Regions from separate parts of the Nocardioides ureilyticus genome, predicted to be linked through region 2. Evidence: predicted binding sites of a transcription regulator. Region 2 holds the regulator's gene; the other holds the start of a gene.
The links. The regulator LexA, encoded in region 2, represses DNA repair genes until DNA is damaged. The targets are predictions, from matches to a motif close to TCGAACANNTGTTCGA.
Positions count from the first base shown of each region.

Region 1 (6,463 bases), on a different contig from region 2:
TGCCGTTCCTCCTGGCGGCGGTGGCCGCGCCGGCCGGCGCGGACGCGGACGCGGCGTTCGCCTTCCAGGACCCGCGCATCGTGGAGTCCAGCGGCCTGGTGGTGGTCGACGGCCTCTTCGTCACCACGAACGACTCCGGCGACACCGGCCGGGTCTTCACCGTCGACCCCGAGACGGGGGAGACGGTCGGCGTCACGACGTGGGCCGAGGAGCCGGTCGACGTGGAGGCGCTGGCCCCGGCCGGCGACGGGTCGGTGTGGGTAGGCGACATCGGCGACAACCCGGGGAACCGCCCGTCGGTGACCGTGACGAAGGTGCCGGTGGGGCGCGGGCCGATCGACGCGACCGACGCTGCGACGTACGAGCTGGTGCTGCCCGACGGCCCCACCGACGCCGAGACGCTGCTGGCCCACCCGAGGACCGGCCGGCTGCTCGTGGTCACCAAGACCGTCTTCGGCGGGACGGTCCTGCAGGCCCCGGCCCGGCTGTCGCCCGGCCGTCCCAACGAGCTCCGGCCGGTTGGCGCGACGTCCCAGCTCGGCCTGGCGACCGACGGCGCGTTCTTCCCGGGTGGTGAGCACGTGGTGCTGCGCGACTACGTCCGGATCGTCGTCTACACCTGGCCCGGGATGGACCCCCTCGCCGAGATCCCGCTGCCGGAGCAGGAGCAGGGCGAGGGGCTCGCCGTCGACGACCGCGGGCGGGTCTTCGTCAGCAGCGAGGGGGTGCGCCAGCCGGTGCTGCGGATCCCGCTGCCGGGCCGCGTGCGCGAGGCGGTGTCGCCGGCCGAGCCGGAGCCGACGCCGACGCCGACGCCAGAGCCCCAGCCCGACGCCTCTCCAGGTGCGGACGCCGGCTCGCCGGGGGAGGGCCTCGGCAACGACCTCACCGAGGTCGGCGATGCCGACCGCCCCGCCTGGCCGTGGTTCGTGGGCGGGTTCGTCGCCCTCGGCGCGCTGCTGCTCCTCGGTCGCTCCCTGCGCCCGCGCTGACGAGGCTGCTGGTCGAGCCGGGGTCGGCGGTCGAGCCCGACTCGGTGGTCGAGCAGGCTGCTTTCGGTGGTCGAGCCTGTCGAGACCACGGTGTTGGTCGGTGGTCGAGCCCGGCTCGGTGGTCGAGCCTGTCGAGGCCACAAAGTCGCCCGCCGCTCGACGATCGCGTCACCGGTCGAGCCAGGGGAACCCCAGTCCGTAGCCCTCGTCGCTGCGGATGACGGTCGAGCACTCCGACTCGACGATCGTGACCGCGCGCCGGGTGCCGGTCCGGTCCTCGACGACGGCGGTGTAGGTCGGCTCGGGGCTGGCCGCGCAGTCGACCATGCCGACGGCGACCGCGTGGAGGCCGATGCGCACCCGTTCGGCCTCGTCGGCGGTCAGCTCACGGACGCTGGGTTCCTCGCCCTCGGCCCCGTGCCGCCACCTGCAGACGATCCCGCGCACCGCTGGCAGTGGCATCAGCATGGGTTGTCGCCGGCCGAGCAGGTAGCCGGTGTCGAGCGACGCCGACTCACCGTCGACGTCGACGCTGTCCGGCTTGCGGGGGTCCTCCGGGCAGGCGAGTGGTACGTCGCTCGGGGAGTGCCCGAAGGCGTCGGCGTACTGGCTCCCGAACGCCGTCATGAACGCTCCGTAGACGCCGAGCCCGTCCGGTCCGTCGACGAGCGCTCCGGATCCGTGCAGCGTCCCAGCGCAGCCGGGGTCGGTGGACCCGACGACGGTCGCAACCCGGCCGTCGGCGTACCCGACCTGCACGCGGTAGGTGCGGCCCCACGACCCGTCACAGCGTTCTCCCGCGGAGGTCTCCTCCGGGTCGAGGACCTCCAGGTCGTCGACGATGTCCAGGTGGGTGGTGAGGGCGTCGGACGGCACCTCGGCGTGCGCCGTACGTCCCTGCGGTCCCGGGCAGAACCGTGCCCAGACCGCGGTCCCCTCGATGCTCGTGCGCCGGGCCTCCGCGGTGTCGAGGCACGCCTCGGGAACCGCCTCGCTGGACACCGATGCCGTGCTCCGGGACTGGGACCCCGCTTCGTCCACCTCCTCAGTGGCCGCGCACGCCGTCGACCCCAAGAGCAGGAGCAGGAGTAGGAGCAGGCCGGCTGCGCGTCGCGCCGCGGGAGTGGTCGGGTTCACGTTCCTAGGACGTCGGCCCCCGCACGCCCGTTCCCAGCTGCGGAAGGGCTCGATGATCGGGCCAGGCTCGGTGGTCGAGCCCGGCTCGGTGGTCGAGCCCGGCTCGGTGGTCGAGCTTGTCGAGACCACAAGGTCGTCCGGCGGTCGAGCCCGGCTCGGTGGTCGAGCTTGTCGAGACCACGAATCCGTCGCACCGGAACGTCCTGCACAGGCGAGCGCAACCCACTGGCACTCGAACAGGAGTTCGAGTAAACTTAGGCCATGACGTTGGCCGCGGATTTCGAGCAGCAGCTGGACACCCCGTCCCGTGTGCTCACCGCGGTCCGGGAACGGCGCCGGGCGGCGGACCGTGCCGAGGCCGAGCAGCTGGAGCTGGCGGTGCAGTGGTGCCTCCAGCACCCCGCGGAGCACGTGGGAACCGCGGCGTGGTCGGCTGCGTTCGGGGACCAGGTCGTCGGCCTGGCCGGCGAGGGCGCCCCGATGGTCAGCGAGTTCGCGGTCGAGGAGTTCGCCGCCGCGCTGGGCATGTCCACCGACACCGGCCGCGCCTACCTCGGCGAGGCCCTGGAGCTGCGCTACCGCCTGCCCAGGCTCTGGGAGCGCGTCACCCGGGTGCAGGTCCCGGCCTGGAAGGCGCGGCTGGTGGCCCGGCGGACCATGGCGCTACCGGAGGCGGGCGCGGAGTTCGTCGACCGGCACCTCGCCCCGGTCGCGGCCACCATCGGTGTGGCCGCGCTGCAGCGGCTGGTCGAGGAGGCCGAGGTCCGGTTCGACCCCGACGCCGCGGAGACCCGACGCCTCGAGCAGGCCGAGGCGCGGCACGTGAGCATCCAGACCCGCCAGCTCTCCTTCGACGGCCACGTCGAGGTGATGGCGACCCTCGACGTCGCCGACGCCCTCTACCTCGAGGAGGCGGTGACCAAGGGCGCCGCGGTGCTCGCCGCCCTCGGCTCCCAAGACCTCGAGGGCGCGCGCCGGGCCCGGGCACTGGGCGAGATGGCCCGCCGCGACCTGACCCTGACCTACGACACCGACCCCGCGCCGCTGGTGGTCCACGTCCACCAGGCGCCCACACCCGACCACGCCGACGGTGAGGGCAGCCAGGTGGCTGCCGGCGAGGTGGGCCCGGTGGTGCGGGTGGAGAACACCCGGTCGTTCGTGCTCGCCGGGCAGTTGGCCGAGTGGTGCACGCACGCCGCGAGGGTCACGATCAAGCCGGTCATCGACCTCGAGGGCCGGGTCCACGTCGAGGGCTACGAGGTGCCCGACCGGCTCAAGGACCACGTCGGGCTGCGCGACCACCACTGCGTCTTCCCGCACTGCACCCGACCCGCCACCCGGTGCGAGCACGACCACGTCCTCGCCCATGGCCGGGGTGGACCGACCTGCTCGTGCAACATCGCGCTGCTGTGCACCCGCCACCACCGGATCAAGACCCACGGCGGCTGGACCTACGAGCCCCTCGTGGCCGGCACCTACCTGTGGACCAGCCCGCACCGACTGCGCTACCTCGTCGACCCCACCGGCACCCACGACGCCAACCGGCATCACCACCACCACGACGGTCTCGGCCCAGTCAAGACCAGACCCGAGACCAGGCCCGAGGCCAGACCCGTGGCCGGCGAACCACCCGACCACTAGCCACCCCGCCCCACACCCCGCCCCACCCCCCGCCGCAGCACCACCCGGCGGGGGCACAGCCACGCCCGGGCAAGCCGGGCCCCGGGATCCGCTGATGCACGTGCGCGAACAGCGGGCGTGACGGGGGGCATAGGAACCGTGGCGGGCGCTTCCGGCGATCAGCGAACGGCAAAGTGCTCCTGCAGTCGGCGGTGCCGATGCTTGAAGAAGGCGTCCACGACGCGCGAGAGAACGACCGCTAGGCCGGGGATCGGAAGGCGGGGCTGCAGGGTCACGCGGTCATGCACCCGAGTGCCGCCCGCCACAGGTGTCAGGGTCCGCTCGTGCTCCCACCGGCGGAACGTCACCATGGTCGAGCGCTCCAGGAACCGGACGCCCGTCTCGACCTCGACCACTGTCAGGTGGTCGAAGTCGAAGGGGACGAGGCCGAACAGCCGGAGCCACGCTCGGCCGATGGGCTGTCCGAGAGGGAGTGACGCCACCGTCATCCCGGCCGCTCGGCGCGGCATGCTCATCGTCATCCAAGGCCGCATCTCGTGGTTGATGCCATCGGGGTGGGTCACTCGTTCCCATACGGCCGCAGCGGCTGCCGGCACGTCCACGTAGTTCTCAACAGTCCTCGTCCTCAACCGTCGCTCCTCCAGCCTTGATCTCCGCTGCCGACCCGCGCCACATCATGGCGCCGTTCGCTCGGGCCCGGCGGAGTTTGGTCGTGGCCCGGCGCGGTCACCGTCGCGGCATGCCCCGTCTCCGCCGTACCTCCCCGGACCAGCCCGGGTGGACGCGGCGCCGCGCCGGCAAGGGCTTCGTCTACCTCGACCAGCACGGCCAGCGGCTCTCCGACGAGGACGCCCAGCGGGTCCGCGACCTGGTCATCCCTCCGGCGTGGAAGGACGTCTGGGTGACGCCCTACCCCAACGGGCACCTGCAGGCCGTCGGCACCGACGACGCCGGCCGCCGGCAGTACCTCTACCACCCGGTCTGGCGCGAGCGGCGCGACGCCGAGAAGTTCGAGCGGATGCTGGAGTTCGGCGAGGCGCTGGCCGACGCCCGGGCGCTCGTGGTCGCCGACCTCGGCAAGGAGGGCATGCCGCTGGAGCGGGCCTGCGCCGCGGCCGTGCGCCTCCTCGACCTCGGCTACTTCCGCATCGGCAACGACGTCTACGCCGACACCAACGGCAGCTTCGGCCTCACCACGCTCGAGCGGCGCCACGTCCGCCGCCAGCAGGACCGGCTGGTCTTCGCGTTCACCGGCAAGTCCGGCGTGGACCACCGCATCGAGATCGACGACGCGGTCGTCGTCGAGGCCATCGAGGCGATGCGCCGGCGCCGGGGCGCCGGCGGCCGCCTGCTGTCGTACAGGGACGGCCGCTCCTGGCGTGACCTGCTGCCGACCCTGGTCAACGAGTACGTCCGGTCCTCGACCGGGCTCGAGGCCACCGCGAAGGACTTCAGGACCTGGCACGCCACCGTGCTGGCGGCCGCCGCGCTCGCCGAGACGCCGGAGCACGGCGAGAGCAAGGCCTCGCGGAAGCGGGCGGTCTCCGGCGCGATGAAGGAAGTCTCGCAGTTCCTCGGGAACACCCCCACCCTGGCGCGGTCCTCCTACGTCGACCCCCGGGTGATCGAGTCCTACGAGGCGGGCCGCACGATCGCCGCGGCCACCGGGCGCGAGTACGACAATCCCGACGAGCGCCAGGCGGCCCTGGAGCGGGCCACGCTGCGGCTGCTGCGAGGGGAGCCGGACGAGCAGGACGAGCGGGAAGCGGAGGCGAGCTGAGTGCAGATCACCGTGGTCGAGGGCGACATCACCACCCAGGACGTGGACGCGGTCGTCAACGCCGCGAACCGGCGGATGCGCGGCGGTGGCGGTGTCGACGGCGCCATCCACCGGGCCGGCGGACCGGAGGTCCTCGCCGACTGCGAGCGGCGCTTCCCCCGCGGGCTCGCCACGGGCGATGCCGGCTGGACCACGGCCGGTCGGATGCCGGCACGCTGGGTCATCCACGTCGTCGGACCGAACCACAGCGCCGGCGAGACCGACCGCGCGCTGCTCACCTCCTGCTACCGCCGGGCCCTCGAGGTCGCCGACGAGCTCGGCGCCCGGTCGGTGGCCTTCCCCCTGGTCTCGGCCGGCATCTACGGCTGGCCGCTCGAGGACGCCGTCGACGCGGCGCTGGAGACGCTCGGCGGCACGCCGACCGAGGTCGCCGAGGCGCGGATGGTGGCCTTCGGCAGCTCGACGTACGACGCCCTCCGCGCGGCGATGGCGCGGCACGGCCTGGGAAGCGACAGCTGACGCTAGGTTCGCCGCATGGACCTCATGCTCGAGGCGGAGCGCGAGCGCACCGAGCTCGCCGAGCTGCTCGCCGGCCTGTCCCCGGAGGAGTGGGAGGCGCCGTCGCTGTGCGAGGGCTGGACGGTGCGCGACGTCGTCGCCCACGTCGTCAGCTACGAGGGCCTGACCCTCCGTGAGGTGGGTGCACGGATGGCGCGCGGCCGGCTGACCTTCGCAGGGGTCAACGCAGCCGCGCTCCGCGACCACCGGACGGCGTCCCCCGACCAGCTGCTGCAGCGGCTGCGGGAGTACCCGCGACCCACCGGGCTGACCGCGGCCCGCAACGGTGCGGTCGGCCTGGTCGACGGGCTGATCCACCAGCAGGACATCCGCCGGCCCCTGGGCAAGCCCCGGG
Region 1 covers NZ_JBNCOG010000041.1:24,550-31,012, reverse strand. The annotation lists gene ACSMHG_RS17510 (hypothetical protein) at 1-992, shown strand, start outside; gene ACSMHG_RS17505 (hypothetical protein) at 1,161-1,994, opposite strand; gene ACSMHG_RS17500 (HNH endonuclease signature motif containing protein) at 2,391-3,770, shown strand; gene ACSMHG_RS17495 (Rv1443c family protein) at 3,929-4,399, opposite strand; gene ACSMHG_RS17490 (DNA topoisomerase IB) at 4,510-5,550, shown strand; gene ACSMHG_RS17485 (O-acetyl-ADP-ribose deacetylase) at 5,551-6,069, shown strand; gene ACSMHG_RS17480 (maleylpyruvate isomerase family mycothiol-dependent enzyme) at 6,085-6,463, shown strand, end outside.
Region 1: ACSMHG_RS17500 (HNH endonuclease signature motif containing protein) is a predicted target of LexA. The motif match lies at 2,362-2,377, and genes of this name have one in related genera.

Region 2 (6,463 bases):
AGTCGAACGCGTGGTGGTTCCTCGCGCTGGCCTCGGTCGGCGCGGTCGCCTGCCTCTTCGTCGGCCTGATGCTCGTGGCGCGACTGCTGCGCGCCATGGGCATCACCTCTCCTCCCCCGCCGCTCCGTGACGCCGAGCGCGAACGGACCCCTGTCGCGCCCGGGGGCCGGCGAGCCTCGCGCTGACCTGGTCACCGGAGGACGGGAAGGACGTACCCGCGCCCGCGCGGGAGTGCCCGGAGATGCCGCAGGGGCGGGGCCGTGCCCGGCCCCGCCCCTGTCTTCCCCGGCCCGTCAGCCGGGGTCGAAGCGGCTGACGGAGTCTGTGGTGTGTCGACTACTCGACGGGCACGCGGAGGCGCTGGCCGGCGTCGAGGACCGCGGAGTCGAGGGCGTTGAGTCGCTCGATCCGCTCCATCATGGCGCGGACGTCACCGTCCTCGGCGAGGTCGGAGGCGATCCCCCACAGGGTGTCGCCGGTCCCGACCATCACGACCTCGGTGGGCTCGGGCGTGCCGGCCTCCTGCGTGGCCACGGAGCCCGCCGCGATGAAGATCCCGGCCGCGAGCACGGCGGTGAGGGCGAGCAGGAACACCACCAGGCGGCCACGGCGGGTCAGCCGGACACCACTCGCGCCGGCGCCTGCACCGGCTCCGACACCAGCACTGGCTCCGACGCCGGCCCGGCGGGCGGGAGCGATGCGGGTGGCGCGGGGAGCGTTGACGGTGATGGTGCTCATGGGGACCTCCTGGGGAAGTGGCGGTCAGCCTCGGGTCGTCTCGATCTCGGTCGTCCCGATGTCTAACCGCCCCCACCGACAACGGCCGGCGAGCGAGGGGCGGAGCGACGATCGAGCAGACGTTCGATCGAACATGTGTGCGACCTTAGAGCACCTGTTCGAACGAATCAAGGGTCGGCGCGAACAAATGTTCGAACAGCCCAGGGCGGAGGTGCCGTGTCCGGGAGCTGCTCACCGCGGCGCCGGGCGCGCGGGAGCCTCACGGCCATCCCTGACGCTCCTCGGGTGTTGCAACAGCCGCGAAGCGTCAGCATCCCAAGTGAACTTGGGATGCTGACGCCTCCCCGCCTTTCCTGACCGAGGCCGACTACGACCGCAGCCGGCGCCTCCCCTGCGCGGCGAAGGCGGCGAGCACCGGCCCGGTTAGCGACGGCGCCAGCTGGCCGGCGCGCATCGCCGCACCGCGCCAGCCGGGCACCGTGCGCACCACACGACGACTGCCCACCAGGTCGACCGCCGCGGCGGCGACCTCCTCGACGGTCAGCAGCCGGCCGCCCGAGGCCACCAGCCGCTTGCCGAGCCCGCGGTCGTCCATGCCGGCGACCATGTCGGTGTCCACGCCGTCGGGGCACAGTGCGTGGACCCGCACGCCGCGCGGGGCCTCCAGGGCGACCGACGAGGCGAGCGAGACCACCGCGGCCTTGGTCGCGGCATACAGGGAGAGCCCGGGCACCGGCCCGAGGGCGGACAGCGAGGCGGTGACCACGACGTCGCCACCGCTGGACCCGAACGCGTCGAGCGCAGCCCGGATGCTCCACGCCGCGCCGAGCAGGTTGACCTCGACGACCTTGCGGACCTGGTCGTCGCCCAGGTCGGCCAGCGCGCCGTCGTCCCCGACGCCCGCGTTGGCGAACCAGGCGGTGAGCTCGCCGTGCCGGGCCGCGGCCTCGGCGACCCGCCGGTGCGAGTCGGGGTCGCGCACGTCCTGCACCACCGCCTCCGCCGCTCCGATCTCCTCCGCCGTCCGCGCCAGCGCCTCGCCGTCGACGTCGGTCACCACGACGCGGAAGCCGCGCGCGACCATGAGCTCGGCGATCCCGCGGCCGATGCCGCGCGCCGCGCCAGTGACGACGGCGCTGCTGGGAGTGGCGGGAGTGGTGGCAGCACGGCGGGGAGAGGCGTCCATGACCGGATCATGCCAACCCGCCCGCGCGGGCCGCCGACACGCCCGTTCGAACAGATGTTTGAACGACAGGCCGGGAGTCACTACCGTGCTGCCAGCACCCCGCACCAGACTCATCAGCACCTGCATCGGCAGCACGCGTCCCGCGCCCACCCCGGAAGGCACCCCATGGCGAAGAACCCCGGCCCGACCAACCCCGGCCCCCAGGTCTCCGAGCTGCCCGACGGTGCGCCCGGCGTCACGGGCCTCACCCCGCGGCAGACGCGGATCCTCACCCACATCCGCGACTGCGTGGAGAGCCGGGGCTACCCGCCCAGCATGCGCGAGATCGGCGAGGCGGTCGGCCTCACCAGCTCCTCCAGCGTGGCCCACCAGCTGAAGGTGCTGGAGGAGAAGGGCTTCCTCAAGCGCGACCCCCACCGCCCGCGGGCGCTCGAGGTCTTCCTGCCCGAGGCGATGGCCACCCGCCGCTCGATCTCCAGCGGTGACGAGAGCTCCTTCGACGAGACCGGCGTGGGCGACGCCATGCCCGCCGCGCAGTACGTCCCGATGGTCGGCCGGATCGCCGCCGGTGGCCCGATCCTCGCCGAGGAGCGGGTCGAGGACGTCTTCCCCCTGCCCAAGCAGCTCGTCGGCGACGGCCAGCTCTTCCTGCTCGAGGTCGCCGGCGACTCGATGATCGAGGCCGCGATCTGCCACGGCGACTACGTGGTCATCCGCCAGCAGCCGACGGCGAACAACGGCGAGATCGTCGCCGCGATGATCGACGGCGAGGCGACGGTGAAGACCTTCCAGCGCAAGGACGGCCAGGTCTGGCTGCTGCCGCACAACGCGGCGTACGAGCCGATCGACGGCACCCACGCCACCATCCTCGGCAAGGTGACGGCGGTCCTGCGCCGGATGTGAGGCCGGTCGGGGCCGGAGCTGGGGAGATCGGGTGAAGGTCAGGGTCAAGCCTGATGCCTAATCACCTGTCTTGATGAGAGGCTAAGCGCGTGCCTCCCTCCACCAGCCCGACCGGACGCTCCCGCCTGCGGCGCGGGCTCGCCGAGCTCGCGCTGCTGGCGGTCCTCTACGTCGCCTACAGCGTCTCCCGGCACTTCGCCGACGACGCGATGGGGCCAGCACTGAGCCGGGCCCAGGAGCTGCTGAACGTCGAGCGGCTCGTCGGCCTGCACTGGGAGTTCGCCCTCAACCAGCTCTTCGTGGAGATCCGACTGGTGGGTCTGCTGTCGAGCTTCTGGTACGCGACCGCGCACTACGTCGTCACGGCCGGCGCCCTGGTCTGGCTCTTCCGGAAGGGCCCCCGCCGCTACGTCCCCGAGCGACGCGCGCTGGTCGCCGCGACCACCGTGGGCCTGGCGCTCTACCTGATGCTGCCGATGGCGCCGCCCCGCTTCGTCGACGGGTACGTCGACGTCCTCGCCCTCCACGCGACCGAGGGCTGGTGGGGCTCCGACGCCTCGGCGCCGCAGGGCCTCGGCGAGCTGACCAACCAGCTGGCGGCGTTCCCGTCGCTCCACGCCGGCTGGGCGCTGTGGGTGGCCATCATCGTCCAGCGCCACTCCAGCAGCCGATGGGCGCACGGCCTGGCATGGGCCCACGCCGCGATCACCGCGGTGGTGATCGTCGGCACCGGGAACCACTGGGTCCTCGACGTGCTGGCCGGCTGGGCCGTCATCGGCGTGGGTTTCGCCGTCGCACGGTGGATGACCCCGAGAATGACCCGTACGAGGCATGCGCACGAGCACCCCGCTCCTGTTGGCTGACCCTCCCCGCCGTACCTGGAGCCCCCATGCGCGCTGCCCGTCCCCTGCTCACCCTTGCCCTGGTCCTGGCGACCGGCGCCTCCCTCGCGGCGCCGGCAGCAGCCGGTCCCCGCGCGTCGGCTGACCGTCCGGTCGCCGAGCGCACGACCGGCCCCATGACCGAGCCCACGCCGCGGGCGCTCTCCAGCGCACGCCGGGCCCTGGCCCGCGCCGAGGCGGTGCTCGAGGGCCGCGGCGGCCCCAGCGCGACCCTCGCGCTGCGCGACCTCACGCTGCGCCGCTCGACCCTCACCGGGGCCGAGCGGGCCCGCGCCGACGCGCTGCTGCGGCGGCCGGCGACCAGCCAGGCGCGGTGCACCGCCACGATCTGCCTGCACTGGAACGCCAGCGACGTCGAGCCCGGCTACGTCGACGCCGTGATCGCCACCGTCGAGGGCCTCCAGCAGACCTACGTCGACGCGGGCTACCGGCCGGTCAAGCCCGACGGCAGCGCCGGCGGGAACGCCCTGCCCGACATCTACCTGCAGGACGTCGGCGCCGAGCAGCTCTACGGCTACTGCAGCCCCGACCAGCCGCCGGCCGACGGCCGCTACGACACCTCTGCCTACTGCGTGCTCGACGACGACTTCTCGCCGACGCAGTTCCGGCACGGCACGCCGCTGCAGAACATGCAGGTGACCGCCGCGCACGAGTACTTCCACGCCGTGCAGTTCGGCTACGACGTCGCGGAGGACGGCTGGTTCATGGAGGCCACCGCCACCTGGGCGGAGGACGAGGTCTTCGACGACGTCGACGACAACGTGGGCTACCTCGGCACCAGCCCGCTCTCGCACCCCGCGCGCTCGCTCGACCAGTACGGGGACGGCCACGAGTACGGCGGATGGGTCTTCTTCCGCTTCCTCACCGAGCGGTTCGACACCGAGGCGGGCGGCATGCCCACCCTGGTGCGGGACATGTGGCGGCGCGCGGACGACGCGCCCGGCGGCCCGAAGCAGTACTCCCTGCAGGCGGTCGCCAGCGAGCTCACCGCCCGCGGGACCAGCCTCGGCGCGGCGTACGCCGCCTTCGCGGTGGCCAACCGCCGGCCGGCGCAGGCCTACGCCGAGGGGGCCGCCAACCGCTACCCGACCGCGCCGCTGGGCCGGTTCAGCCGCAAGCGCGGTTGGTACGCCACGAAGCTGGACCACCTCGCCTCCGCCACCGGCCGCTTCCTGCCCAAGCGGGGCAGCCGGCGGCTGGCCGTCCGGGTCGACATGGCCGACCTGAGCCGCGGGTCCATCGCGCTGGTCACGGTCGTGTCCCGGTCCGGCTCCACGACGACCACTCCCATCCGGCTCGACCGCAGTGGCGCCGGCCGCCGCACCGTCCCCTTCACCCGGGCCAAGGTCGCCGCGGTGGAGGTGACCCTGGTCAACGCCAGCGGCCGCTCGCAGTGCTGGCGGTCCAAGTCCTCGCCGTTCTCCTGCATGGGGGTGCCGGTGGACGACAACCAGGTCGCGCGGGTGAAGGCCGTCGTACGCCGCTGAGCGCGCGCCCGGCTGCTGCCGGCCGAGCCCGGAACGTCCGGCGTCCGGCGGTTGAACAGACGGTGCTCACATCGCCAAGCTCGTCACGTCCGGCCGCGAGTGTCGTTCACTGAGGCGTGAACACCACCACGACCGTCGGTCGTCGCACCGTCGTCGCCTCCGGGGCCACCGGCCTCGGCGTCGCGACGGTGGCCGGCACCTCGACCCCCGCCATCGCCGCCGCCCGGCACCGCGTCTTCCAGCACGGGGTCGCCTCGGGCGACCCGCTGCCCCACGCCGTGCTCATCTGGACCCGCGTGACGCCGACCCGGTCGGCGAAGCCGGGGTCGGGCAAGGGCCCGCGCGCCGAGGTGCGCTGGGAGGTCGCCCGCGACCGGCGGTTCCGGAAGGTGGTGCGCCGCGGCCGCTTCGTCACCAGCGCCAGCCGCGACCACACGGTCAAGCTCGACGTCACCGGCCTGGCGCCGGAGAGCTGGTACTACTACCGCTTCAGCTACGGCGGCCAGCGCAGCCGCGTCGGCCGCACCCGCACGGCACCGGCCCCGGAGGCCACGCCGGACCACCTCCGCTTCGGCGTCGTCTCGTGCTCGAACTGGCAGGCGGGGTACTTCAGCGCCTACCGCCACCTCGCGGCCCGCGACGACCTCCACGCGGTGCTGCACCTCGGCGACTACCTCTACGAGTACCCCGCCGGTGAGTACGGCGCCGGCAGCGACCAGATCGTCCGCCGCCACCAGCCGGCCGGTGAGATCGTCACGCTCGCCGACTACCGCCAGCGGCACGCGCAGTACAAGACCGACCCCGACCTGCAGGACCTGCACGCGAAGGCGCCGTTCGTCACGATCTGGGACGACCACGAGACGACCAACGACTCCTGGCGTGACGGCGCGGAGAACCACACCCCCGGCTCCGGTCCCGGCGGCGAGGGCGGCTGGCCCCGGCGCCGGGCCCGCGCCCACCGCGCGTACGACGAGTGGATGCCGGTCCGCCTCGACGGCACCGCCCGGCTCGGCGACGGCACCCGGCTCTACCGCCGGCTCACGTTCGGCCGCCTGGCGGAGCTGAGCATGCTCGACCTGCGCACCTACCGCGACGAGCAGGTGCTGGTCCCGGGGGTCGACCCGGCCGTCAGCGACCCCGACCGCACCATCACCGGCCGCCAGCAGATGGACTGGCTGAAGAAGTCGTTGGCCCGCGACCGCGCCCAGTGGAAGCTGGTCGGCACCTCGGTGATGATCACGCCGGTC
Region 2 covers NZ_JBNCOG010000015.1:61,188-67,650, reverse strand. The annotation lists gene ACSMHG_RS10445 (hypothetical protein) at 1-185, shown strand, start outside; gene ACSMHG_RS10440 (LysM peptidoglycan-binding domain-containing protein) at 337-738, opposite strand; gene ACSMHG_RS10435 (SDR family NAD(P)-dependent oxidoreductase) at 1,106-1,924, opposite strand; gene lexA (transcriptional repressor LexA) at 2,090-2,827, shown strand; gene ACSMHG_RS10425 (phosphatase PAP2 family protein) at 2,917-3,690, shown strand; gene ACSMHG_RS10420 (MXAN_6640 family putative metalloprotease) at 3,717-5,216, shown strand; gene ACSMHG_RS10415 (alkaline phosphatase D family protein) at 5,333-6,463, shown strand, end outside.